One region of the Ruegeria sp. B32 genome, then DNA from elsewhere that is predicted to be linked to it. Evidence: riboswitches for the same ligand, from Rfam matches in the RefSeq annotation. Region 1 holds a riboswitch; each other region holds the start of a gene.
What was found. A riboswitch is a leader RNA that binds a small molecule or an ion and turns the genes downstream of it on or off. The one in region 1 is predicted to bind cobalamin.
Positions count from the first base shown of each region.

Region 2: another riboswitch for cobalamin. It lies ahead of K3752_RS00080 (DUF1636 domain-containing protein); the one in region 1 lies ahead of K3752_RS14170 (hypothetical protein).
Region 3: another riboswitch for cobalamin. It lies ahead of K3752_RS11470 (DUF1636 domain-containing protein); the one in region 1 lies ahead of K3752_RS14170 (hypothetical protein).

Region 1 is NZ_CP081106.1:2,795,372-2,799,544, forward strand. Features, by position in the region: gene K3752_RS14160 (alpha/beta fold hydrolase) at 1-377, opposite strand, end outside; gene K3752_RS14165 (TetR/AcrR family transcriptional regulator) at 462-1,034, shown strand; cobalamin riboswitch at 1,063-1,281, shown strand; gene K3752_RS14170 (hypothetical protein) at 1,367-1,774, shown strand; gene K3752_RS14175 (dual specificity protein phosphatase family protein) at 1,778-2,281, opposite strand; gene K3752_RS14180 (DNA polymerase III subunit gamma/tau) at 2,437-4,173, shown strand, end outside.
Region 2 is NZ_CP081106.1:14,597-18,769, forward strand. Features, by position in the region: gene K3752_RS00075 (hypothetical protein) at 200-499, opposite strand; cobalamin riboswitch at 1,184-1,392, shown strand; gene K3752_RS00080 (DUF1636 domain-containing protein) at 1,495-1,893, shown strand; gene K3752_RS00085 (ABC transporter ATP-binding protein) at 1,890-2,696, shown strand; gene K3752_RS00090 (ABC transporter substrate-binding protein) at 2,693-3,646, shown strand; gene K3752_RS00095 (iron ABC transporter permease) at 3,647-4,173, shown strand, end outside.
Region 3 is NZ_CP081106.1:2,255,873-2,260,045, forward strand. Features, by position in the region: gene K3752_RS11460 (NAD(P)-dependent oxidoreductase) at 1-105, opposite strand, end outside; gene K3752_RS11465 (LysR family transcriptional regulator) at 214-1,089, shown strand; cobalamin riboswitch at 1,162-1,367, shown strand; gene K3752_RS11470 (DUF1636 domain-containing protein) at 1,449-1,832, shown strand; gene cobW (cobalamin biosynthesis protein CobW) at 1,835-2,890, shown strand; gene cobN (cobaltochelatase subunit CobN) at 2,897-4,173, shown strand, end outside.

The sequences.
Region 1 (4,173 bases):
AGCGGACCCAGCATTCCACCGACCGAATGCCCGATCACCCACAGTTTTGCCTGCGGGTATCGACGGCGCATCTCGGCACGCGCTGCGGGCATGTCGATCAGCGCCCAGTCCGCCATCGTGGCCTTCGAGTCTTTCAGCCGCCCGGTCAGCGAATGCTCGAAATCCCGGTAGTCATATGTCAGGCAAGCCATACCGCGCTCGGCGGCCAGCCAGCGAGCAAAGTGCTGATAGTAGTCACGTGGCACTCCTGTTGCGCCGTTCAGCACAACAACGGTTTGCGGCTCGACCGCCGGAGTGTAAAGCCGCGCCGCCAGCTGGGTCTGGCCCGACGGAAACTTAAAGTCTTCCACGTCAACCGCGTGCTGCGAATCCAACATCTTTGCCTCCAAACACTCTGGACCGATCGGTCTAATACTTTGTGTCTGGACCAATTGGTCTAGGCCTGTCAATATTTGGCCTGCATGACCCAACGTCCACCAAACACCAAAGATCGCCTGATCGTGACTGCCGCCAAACTGTTCCAGCGCTCGGGCTATAACGGTGTCGGTCTGGCGGAATTGCTGGCCGAAGCGCAGGCCCCCAAGGGTTCACTGTATCACCATTTTCCAAAGGGCAAGCCGGATCTGGCCCTGGCGGCGGCCAGTTGGGCCTCGGACGGGATGTTGAACATGATCGCTGCGGCATTCGACGACGCCGCGGATTTTCGCGACGGGGTCATCACCCTGTGCCACAAGATCGCGAAGCTGTTCGACACCTCGGCCCAATGGGAGACCTGCCCGATCGCCGCCACCCTGTTCGAAAGCCCCGACAACCGCGCGTTTCGGGAGCATGCCGACCGTCTGTATGAAAGCTGGATCATCGAAGTTCGAAACCACGCCGCGCGGTTCGGAGTTTCCGACCCCGAAAATACTGCGGACACCCTGTTCATCGTGATGCAGGGCGGCTGGCAATTGGCCCGTGCCCGCAGGGATTCGAATGTGCTGCGCAGACTGCCTGATCTGTTCCCTTGGAACTCACTCCGGCAACCGGGCTGAAACCGTCTTGACTCGATCCCGGATACACCGCTAGCGATGAGGGGATGGTTCCCGTGCCGTTTCGGTCCGGGATGAAAAGGGAACACGGTGCGGTCCAACCCGGAACTCCGGAGCGGACCAAGGCCGCGACTGCCCCCGCAACTGTAGGCGGAGAGCGATGCCGAAATACCACTGACCGCAAGGTTGGGAAGGTCGGCAAAGCAAAGACCCGCAAGTCAGGAGACCTGCCATCAAACGTGAAACCGAAACTCGGACGGGGTGTCCGGGCAGGGTCTGGCCTTGAAACCGGCGTCTGTCCAAATCCACCCCGCCCAGCGCGCGGAGGGCGCAACATGATTTGGAAGACCGACACCCATGAATTCGCGGCAACTATCTGCCAGCGCACCGGAAAGACCTGCCCGGCACTGGCGCGCATGGCACGGGCCATCGCGCAGGCAATGGCGACGGCGCAGGCCGCGACATCCCCCGACTTCCAAGTGGAAGGCAGCAGCGAACTGGCCCACTGCGAACATGGCTGCACGGCGCGGTTCGATGCACGTCCCGAACGGATCCGCGTGTATTGCGGAGCGGCCGCCGACACCCCGTCCGACCGCCTTGAAACCTATTCCGACATGCTGTTTGACGACCAGAGCGACGCCCTGCCCGCGCAGGTCATCAGTGATCGACCCTGTGCGATGCTGCAGGCCACAGCGATCATGCCCGTGGTCAGGGCCGAGGGCGAGTTTCGCGCGACCGCCTGAAGGTCAGGTCGCCAGAGCCTCGCGCGCCGGGGCGACGGCCCAGTCCATCTGAGCATCGGTTTCGACTGCGCAGGGGCGTACGGCCCGCAGGCGTTTCAGGGCCTGTTCCGGCTGCTCGCCGCTTTCGATCATCAAGCGCAGAACAACCATGCCCGACCGCCCGCAACCGCCCCGGCAGTGGACCAGCACCCGCCCGCCGCCCGACAGCGCATGGCGGGCGGCGGCGCTGACTTCGGGCCAGCGGCCGGATATCTCGGTCGACGGCGCCGAGAAGTCGGCGACCGGCAGATGTGCCCACCGACAGGCGCGCCGATGGATGTCACAACCCAATTCGCCCGCACCCACGGCAACCAGTTCGGCAAGGGTTGTCATCGAAATCACCAGCCCCGGCGCCCAGGCTGAAATCAGGTCCAGGTCTCCCTCATAATCGCCGCCACCGCCGGGAACCGAGGTCAGGGCCAGCGTACCGCCGCCCACCTGCAATGCATGAACCACAAGATTTGTCATCAGACGTTCCCCCCGAAACTGGCTGATTGAACTTGATCCGCGCAGTATGCCTCACACCGCGCGCTCGCCAAAGCGAAAAACCTGCACCGGCGCTGTGGACGCGGGGCACCGGGAACTCTACCCTGCATCGTCAGTACGAATCCGTCAGAGCAGACATGACCACACAGTCCAGCCCCGCCTATCAGGTTCTCGCCCGAAAATACCGCCCGGAAACCTTTGCCGATCTGGTCGGTCAGGATGCCATGGTGCGCACGCTGAAAAACGCGTTCGAGGCGGACCGGATCGCGCAGGCCTTCATCATGACCGGCATCCGCGGTACCGGCAAGACGACCACGGCCCGGATCATCGCCAAGGGCATGAACTGCATCGGCCCCGACGGCAATGGCGGCCCAACGACCGAACCCTGCGGCCAGTGCGAGCATTGCGTGGCCATCATGGAAGGTCGCCATGTGGACGTGCTGGAAATGGACGCCGCCAGCCGCACCGGCGTGGGCGACATCCGCGAGATCATCGACAGCGTGCGCTATCGCGCCGCCAGCGCGCGGTACAAGATCTACATCATCGACGAAGTCCACATGCTGTCGACCAGCGCGTTCAACGCGCTGCTGAAAACGCTGGAGGAACCGCCCGAGCATGTGAAGTTCATCTTTGCAACGACCGAGATCCGCAAGGTGCCGGTCACCGTGCTGTCGCGCTGCCAACGATTTGACCTGCGCCGGATCGAACCCGAAGTGATGATCGGCCTGCTGCGCAAGATCGCCACCGCCGAGGGCGCGGAAATCTCGGATGACGCGCTGGCACTGATCACCCGCGCCGCCGAAGGCTCGGCCCGGGATGCGACCTCGCTGCTGGATCAGGCAATCAGCCATGGTGCCGGCGAAACCACCGCCGACCAGGTGCGCGCGATGCTGGGACTGGCCGACCGGGGCCGCGTGCTGGACCTGATGGACATGATCCTGCGCGGCGATGCGGCCGGGGCCCTGACCGAACTGGGCGCGCAATATGCCGAGGGCGCCGACCCGCTGGCAGTGCTGCGCGATCTGGCCGAAATCACGCATTGGGTCTCGGTGGTGAAGATCACCCCCGACGCAGCCGAAGATCCCACCGTCTCGCCCGATGAACGCACCCGCGGCCAGCAGATGGCCGAGGCGCTGCCGATGCGGGCGCTGACCCGGATGTGGCAGATGCTGCTGAAGGCACTAGAGGAAGTCTCGGCCGCCCCCAACGCCATGATGGCCGCGGAAATGGCGGTGATCCGTCTGACCCATGTGGCCGACCTGCCCAGCCCGGAAGAGTTGATCAAGCGCCTTCAGGACAGCCCTCCACCGCCTGTCGGCGGGCCGGGGGGCGGCGTTCCGGTCGCCGGAAACAGCGCCCCGCCCGTGACCGCGACGGCCTCGGCCCATGCGCCGGCCCCGCGCGGTGCGGGCGGTGCGCCGACGGCGGCGTTGGCTCAGGACGTGCAGACCGCGCTGGCGCGTTATCCAACGTTCGAGCATGTGGTCGAGCTGATCCGCGCCAACCGCGACGTGAAGCTGCTGGTCGAGGTCGAAAACGGCGTCCGCCTCGTCTCGTACCAGCCGGGCCGGATCGAGTTCACGCCCACCGAAAAGGCGCCCACCGACCTGGCCGCGCGGCTCGGGTCGGCGCTGCAGCGCTGGACCGGCAATCGCTGGGCGGTCTCGATCGTCTCGGACGGCGACGCCCCCACCATCGCCGAACTGCGCGACGCGGCCGAGCTGGCGCTGAAGGCCAAGGCCGAAGAACACCCCCTGGTGCAAGCGGTTCTGACACGGTTCCCCAAGGCCCGCATCACCCGGATCGAAACCCCCGAGGACCGTGCCGCCAAGGTCGAAACCGAAGCCCTGCCCGAGGTCGAAGACGAATGGGAC
Region 2 (4,173 bases), 690 kb from region 1:
CAGACCCAGCGGCAAAAGGAATACGCCGGACAATGGGTCTCGTTCCTGTCCAAACCAGCCAAAAGTGCCCGTCACAAACGCAAACAACGCCAACAGGTAAAGGGTCGCAAACGCGATGATGGTTATTCTGCAGACCATGCCGGACCTCAGAGTATCAAGCCAGCGCTGCGCAGCCGATTCCGGCTACGCATCAAACGGGTCAAAGTGCGCCTTCGTCGCCGAGGAACTCGATACCAGCTGTCGCGCCGTCACTGTAGGCAATACAATTCCACGGAGCCCGATCCTCTCCAACCCCAACGGTGACTTGTGTTCCAGCCTCGCTGAAGGCGGATGAGAGCACGACCACCTGCGAATTGTTGGTTGTTTTGGCCACGTCTCGCAGACACGCCTGTTGAGCGGGCGTCAGTTCGGCAGGTGCGCTTGACGTGCTGGTGTCGTCACAGGCCGCTAGTAGTGCGAAACACGTCGCGCCTGAAATCATCATGACTTTCTTAATCACTTTCTTCTCCTCTTGGGTTTGTCGATACATGTGGAATAGGTGGCCTCTTTTTTTTGCGCGCTCACGTCTATGCAGTCATACGAGCATACCCCGGTCTGGTAATTCCCGTTCCAAAAAAGTCTGTCGCCAATGACGTGGCTGGCAGACAGGATTTCTGCTGATCCCCGGGACCGTGAACAAAGCGTGCTGATGTTATGACATTATGGGTAAAAACCGGTGCGAACTTTCGCGGAAGGGTTCGTAAATTTAATCCCGGCACTGCGTCCTCCCAACGCTGATCTTCGTAAAATGCCTTCCGACCGCCAGCACTCACTCCAGCAGTCGGAAGGGCCCGACGAAACGGGCGACAGCGACAACAACGGAGGTAAAGCTAAAGTTGTGTCGAATTCGTATGTTTGAATCAATCACAGGATAAATCAATGATTTTTCCGCGCGTAAATTTTGTACGCTTTCCAACGATAGGCTTCTGCATTCAAAGGGAAAAGGCGAGGCCGCTCACGGAGGCTTGGCAGTCGGCCCGCTTGCGCCGCCGTGTTTCGGGACCTTCCGAGCTATCTTAATCCAGTTGGTCAAAACGACGTGATTCGCGGCCCGGTCTGTCGCTCAGGTGGTGCCGAAGGGTCGCCTGGATACCTCCATTACGTACCCGCCCAGAACGTCGTTGACAGTGCAACCCGATTCATGGATGAGATTGGCGCTGATGGTTCCCGATCGTTTCGGCGGTCGGGTAAAAGGGAATACGGTGCGGCGCCGTTCTGACGCCAATTCCGTGACTGCCCCCGCAACTGTAGGCGGTGTGCGACCCCCGGATGCCACTGGGCCGATAGGTCTGGGAAGGCGGGGCAAGCCATACACCGCGAGTCAGGAGACCTGCCATCATCAAACGCAACTCAACTCGGGCGGGGTGTCCCGGAAGGAGGCCAAGATGGCATTTTCGGCTTACGCCGCTGACATGACTGGTTCCCTTTCCGCCCCGCGATTTCGCGGAGGGCGAAATGAACCGACAATCAACACATAAAATCACGGTTTGCCTATCTTGCCGACCCAAAAGCGCAGCCGTACGCCCCGGGCCTGACCTGATCGGACGATTGCGCGCCGCGCTGGCCGAAGACGACGGTTTGGCAGGTTTTGACGTTTCCGGTGCGGCCTGCATGGCCGGGTGCACCCGACCCTGTACCGTCGCCTATCACGCGCCGGGCAAGGCATCTTACCTGTTTGGCGGCCTGACGTCTGAAGTGACCGGGGCATTGGTGGAATTCGCCCGGCTGTACCAGCAGTTGCGCGATGGATGGTGCAGCTCGGTCGACCGCCCGGCCGGGCTTCGCCACGCGACGCTGGCCCGCATTCCAGCCGCGATGGCTGCGTCTTCGGAAAATGCGGATTGCGCCTCATGAGCGCGCCTTTGCTGTCGGTGAATACCGTCACCTGGGCGCCGCGAAAACGAGCGCCGTTGGTGCTGCACGAGACCAGTTTTGCGCTGATGCGCGGGCAGGTCATGGGGGTTGTGGGGCCGAACGGTGCCGGCAAGACAACCCTTCTGCGGATGATCTACGGCTATCACCGTCCGTCCTCGGGCGACATTCTGGTGGACGGCGTGTCCGTCAAAAGAATGGCCCCCCGGGCGCTGGCGCGTCAGGTTGCCGCCGTGCTGCAGGAGCAGCCCTCGGATTTCGCGCTGACCGTGCGCGACGTCGTGGCGTTGGGACGTGTGCCGCACCGGTTAGGCCTGTCCACGCCCGGCAGTCGTGACCACCAGATCATCGAGTCCGCGCTTCACCGAATGGATCTGCACGGGTTTGCCGACCGTGGGCTGGCCACTCTGTCCGGCGGCGAGCGTCAGCGTGTGATGGTCGCCCGCGCCCTTGCCCAAGAGCCCCGGATTCTTGTGCTGGACGAGCCTACCAACCACCTGGACATCCGCCACCAGCTAGAGGTGTTGCGGCTGATCCGGGACCTCGATCTGACGATCGTCACCTCGCTGCACGACCTGAACTTGGCTGCCGATGTCTGCGACCGTGTTCTGGTTCTGAAGAACGGTCGACCCTGCGGCTTTGGCCCACCCCAGACAGTGCTGAGTGACAGGCTGGTCTCTGACACGTTCGAAGTCACCGCCCGGCAAGAGCAGCTCAGCCTCAGTCACAAACCTCACCTGACCTATCAACTCCCCAATCCCCAACCAGAAGGAAGCTTGAAATGAAACCGACCACCCTGGCCCTGGGCCTTGCTTTGGCCGCCAACACCGCGACCGCGGAAACCACCGTGCAAAGTTGCAATCGAACCGTCACCTTTGAAGAACCGCCCAAGGCGGCGGTCTCGAACGACGTGAACCTGACGGAAATGATGCTGGTGCTGGGCCTCGCCGACCGAATGGTGGGATATACCGGCATTTCCGGCTGGAAGACGTTGGACGAGGACATGCGCGCCGGAGTGCAGCAGCTGCCCGATCTGTCGGCCAAGTATCCCAGCAAAGAGGTGCTGGTCGGCGCAGATGCCGATTTCTATTTCGCGGGCTGGAACTACGGGATGAAAGTGGGTGGCGAGGTGACGCCAGAGACGCTCGAACCTTTCGGGATCAAAGTCTACGAACTGACTGAAAGCTGCATCCATATCGGCGACAAGCCCAAAGCCAGCATGAGCGACATGTACAACGATCTTCTGAACCTCGGTCGTATCTTCGGTGTCGAAGACAGGGCGCAAAAGCTGGTCCAGGGATATAAGGCCGAACTCGCTGAGATCACATTCAGCCTGAATCCCTCGGACGAACCGCTGCGTGTCTTTGTCTATGACAGCGGCGAGGATACGCCGTTCACTGCCGGCCGCTATGCCATGCCGACCGCTCTGATCGAGGCCGCAGGCGGCGTCAACATCATGGATGATTTCGAGAAAAGCTGGGCGACCGTCACTTGGGAGGAAGTCGTCGATCGCAACCCCGAAGTCATTGTGATCGTCAATTATGGCGACGTCACCGCCGAGCAGAAGCGGGACTTCATGGTCAATAATCCTGCATTTGCAGATCTGGACGCGGTCAAGAACGATCGTTTCGTGGTTCTGGAATATGTCGAGGCCACACCCGGACCGCGCAACATCAAGGCGGTTCGGAAGCTCGCCCATGGCTTTTGGGGCCCGGCTGCCTTGGTCGGCAACTAAATGCGCGTAGTGCAGGCGCGCCGGGTACTACCGCTCTGGGCGGCGATGCTGGTGGGGCTAGTCGTGATGGTCGTTTCCTTGTCCTTTGCGATCTCGGTGGGGGCCATTTCGGTGCCCACCAAGACCGTTTGGGGAGTGTTGCTGCACGAAACCGGCCTATCCTCGGGCGAGCCGACATGGTCAAAGGGCCGCGCCGCGATTATCTGGGAAATCCGTTTTCCGCGCGCCTTGCTTGCCGTCATGGTCGGGGCCGGACTGGCGATTGTCGGGGCCACCCTCCAAGCGGTCACAAGAAACCCGCTGGCCGATCCGCACCTGCTGGGCATATCGGCCGGCGGCGCGTTTGGAGCCATTCTTGCCTTGTTGCATACCGGCTTGTTTCTGGGGCTTCTGACCGTGCCGGTCATGGCGTTTCTGGGTGCCCTGGCGGCCACGCTGACGGTCCTGAGCGTTGCCCGCTGGGCCGGCGCCACAAGCGCGGACCGCCTGGTCCTGACCGGTGTGGCGGTGTCTTTCGTCATCATGGC
Region 3 (4,173 bases), 540 kb from region 1:
AAGATCGGGGTTCAGGTCGTGTACCGTCAGGTCGATACCGTTGCGCAGCAGCGACCCCGACAGCTTGCACCCCACATTGCCCAAACCGATGAAACCGACCTTCATGTTCTGCCCTCCCGCAGGCGCAATTTCGTTGGCACGAGTATTTCCGTTGCCCATCGACAAAAGAAACGAATAATAAGTCAATCTAAATGCAAAATATTTTGGTGCTGAATGGACCGCCTGCCCAATCCGGCCTGGCTGCGCAGCTTCGAAGCCGCCGCCCGCCATCTGAATTTCACCACCGCCGCGCAGGAACTGGGCCTGACCCAGACGGCGGTGTCGCTGCATATCCGCTCGCTCGAGGCGGACCTCGGGCAGCCGCTTTTTGCCCGCAACGCCCGACACCTGTCGCTGACCGAGCTGGGCCAGTCCTATGCGCTGACCGTGCGCCGGGCGCTGTCGGATATTGCGCTGTCCACCAACAGCTTGTTCGGCCCCGCCTCGCGGCAGGCGCTGACCATCCGGGCGGCGATATCGACGATGACCTACTGGATCGCGGCCGAGCTGCCCGCGTTCAGCGCCCAGCACCCCGAGATCCCGGTGCGGCTGGTGTCGCATATCTGGAACGACTCGGCCGCGCCTGCGGATGTGGACGTGGAAATCCGGCTGGGCTATGGCGACTGGCCCGGAGTTGCGGCCGAACAGCTGTGCTCGGAACGGCTGGTGCCCGTCTGCCGGGCGCAGGACCCGGCGCCAGACCTGCAAAACGGCCCGTTGATTCACATTCTGGGGTATGAGGACAACTGGGCGCGGTACTTCGAGGCCACGGGCACCGACCTGCCCGACCGCCCCGCGCGTAATTCGGCGGATACGACCGTCACGGCGCTGCAACTGGTGATGGCCGGCGCTGGCTATGCCACCGTTCTGGAGCGGTTCGCGCGCAACACCATCGCCCAGGGCGCGCCGATCCGGGTTGCGGGGCCGGCGATTCCCTTTGCCCAGTCGCATTATCTGATCCGCAGCGTCAGCGCGGCGCCTCCGTCCATCCCTGCCCAGTTGTTCCTGGCCTGGCTGCGCGACCGGCTGGCCGGCGATGCCGCGGATTGATCCCGGCAAGTCGCTTTTTCGATCCGACGCGAGGCACTTGGCCCCGCGCGCTTGACAACCCCCCTGCCCGTGCCGCATGTCGCTTGCGTTGGTGTCTGTGCAAGCAGATGAAAAGGGAATGCGTCAGCGGTTTTCCGTCAAACGCAGCCGCCCCCGCGACCGTGACCGGAGAGGGTGCCCAAATGCCACTGGCTGCTGGCCGGGAAGGCGGGACATCCGACAGAGCGCCGCTCTGACATCCGCAAGCCGGGAGACCTGCCAACGCCCGAAGACAAACCGGACGGGGTGTTCCGGTGTCGGGCCCATGTCCGCAACGTGGCCCGCGCATACCCCGTCCCCCGACAACCGAGTGAGGGGGGATGAGAGACGTGACCGAGACCACACCAGTTGAACTGCTGGTCTGCACCACCTGCCGACGCGGGCTGCCCATCGAGGATGACGCCCAACGCCCCGGCACGCTGCTGCACAAGGCGCTGGCCGCTGCCGACCTGCCCGAGGGCATCACCCTGAAGCCGGTCGAATGCCTGTCGAACTGCGATCAGGGCTGCTCGATCGTTCTGCGCGGCGGGCCGTCGCGCTGGACCTTCGTCTATGAAAACCTGAACGAATCCGACCATGTCGAGATCATCGTCGAAGGCGCCACCAAATATCTGGCCGCCGATGATGGCCTTGTGAAATGGCGCGACCGCCCTGAACATTTCCGCAAGAACTGCGCCGCCCGCATTCCCCCGATTGGAGCCTGAGCATGAGCACCCTCGAAAAACTTCCCGTCACCGTCATCACCGGCTTTCTCGGCTCGGGCAAGACCACGCTGATCCGCCATCTGATGCAAAACCCGCAGGGCAAGCGGCTGGCCGTGGTGGTCAACGAATTCGGCGACGTGGGCGTCGATGGCGAAATCCTGAAAAGCTGCGCGATCCCCGACTGCCCGGCGGAAAACATCATGGAACTGGCCAATGGCTGCATCTGCTGCACCGTGGCCGATGACTTCATCCCCACGATCGAGGCGCTGATGGCGCTCGACCCGCGCCCCGATCACATCCTGATCGAAACCAGCGGTCTGGCCCTGCCGAAACCGCTGCTCAAGGCGTTCGACTGGCCCGACATCCGTTCCAAGATCACCGTGGACGGCGTGATCGCTCTGGCCGATGCCGAGGCCGTGGCCGCAGGCCGCTTCGCCCCGAATGTCGCGGCGGTGGATGCCCAGCGCATGGCCGATGACTCGATCGACCACGAAACGCCCCTGTCCGAGGTGTTCGAGGATCAGATCTCGTGCGCCGACATCATCCTGCTGACCAAGCCTGACCTGGCCGGCCCCGAAGGCGTGGCCAAGGCGCGCGAGATCATCGCCGCCGAGGCGCCCCGCCCCCTGCCCGTGGTCGAAGTGGCCGAGGGTGCGGTGGACGTGCGCGTGGTGCTGGGGCTGGAGGCCGCAGCCGAGGACGACATGGACGCCCGCCCCTCGCATCACGATGGCCATGACGACCACGAACATGACGATTTCGAAAGCATTGTGGTCGAGCTGCCAGAACAGACCGACCCGGCGCAGCTGGTCGCCAATATCGAGCGTCTGGCGAACGAGCTGAACATCCTGCGGGTCAAGGGCTATGCCGCCGTTCAGGGCAAGCCGATGCGCCTGCTGGTCCAGGCGGTCGGCGCGCGGGTGCGGCACCAGTATGACCGCCCGTGGAAACCCGAGGAAGAGCGCCGCTCGCGCCTTGTGGTCATCGCCGAGCATGACGACATCGACGAGGCCGCGATCCGCGGCATCCTGACGGGCGTCACCGAGGCCGCCGAGTAAGCACCGATGCACGTCGTCTTCCGCGAAAACCACGGGCTCGAAGAAACCGAGACCCCGACCGATCTGGGCCAGAGCCCGGCGGATCTGGTGGTGCTGTCCTTTTCGGACAGCGACCTGGGTGCTTTCGCGGCCGGCTGGCATCGCGGCGGCGGGCCCGAGGGGCGGATGCCCTCGTTGCGGCTGGCCAACCTGACGGCGCTGAAGCACCCATTGTCGGTCGATACCTATGTCGAGCAGACGCTGGAGGGTGCCAAGGGCATCCTGATCCGGCTGATCGGCGGAGTGCCCTATTGGTCCTACGGGTTGCAGCAGGTGCTGGCGCTGGCGCAGGCCAAGGGCATCGCGCTGGCGGTGCTGCCCGCCGACGGGCGCGAGGATACGCGGCTGGACGACTATTCCACCCTGCCGGTCTCGACCCTGCGGCGGCTGGCGCATCTGTGCGACACCGGCGGCGAGGTGGCCGCGCAGGCGGCGCTGGCGCAGATGGCGCTGGCGGCGGGGCTCTATGCCGGGCCGGTGATGGGGGCCAAGACTCTGCCCGAATGCGGCGCGTGGTGCCCGGATCGCGGCGTGATTGCGCCCGAGGACGCATTCGCGGGCGAAGGTCGGCGCATCATCGTGACGTTCTACCGCGCCTACCTGACCGCGGCCGATACCGCGCCGGTCGCGGCCCTGATCCGAGAAATCCGCGCGCGGGGTCATCAGGCGGTAGGGCTGTTCGCGCCCTCGCTCAAGGCGCCTGCGGCGGCGGAATGGCTGGCCGAGATTATCCCCGAGATGACGCCCTCGGCGATCATCAATGCCACCTCGTTTTCGGGCAAGGGCGCGTCGGGCACATCGCCCTTGGACGTGGCGGGCGTGCCGGTATTTCAGGTCGCGCTGGCCACTTCGCGCCGCAAGGCCTGGGCCGAGGCCGAACGCGGCATGTCGCCCGCCGATCTGGCCATGCATGTGGTCCTGCCCGAGGTGGACGGGCGTATCACAGCCGGTGTCGCCTCGTTCAAGGAGCCGGGCAAGCGCGACCCGCAACTGGAATATTCCCGTTTCACCCACCGGCCCGAGCCCGACCGGATCACCGCCATCGTCGACCGGGCGATGGCCTGGGTGGACCTGGCCGAGAAGCCAAAGGCGCAACAGGTCCCCGCGCTGGTCCTGTCCACCTATCCGGGCAAAGACTGGCAGATGGCCCATGCGGTGGGGTTGGACGCGCTGGCCTCGGCCGAGGCGATCCTGTCCGACCTGCAGGGCGCCGGCTATGACACCGCCCCCGCCGAACCGATTGC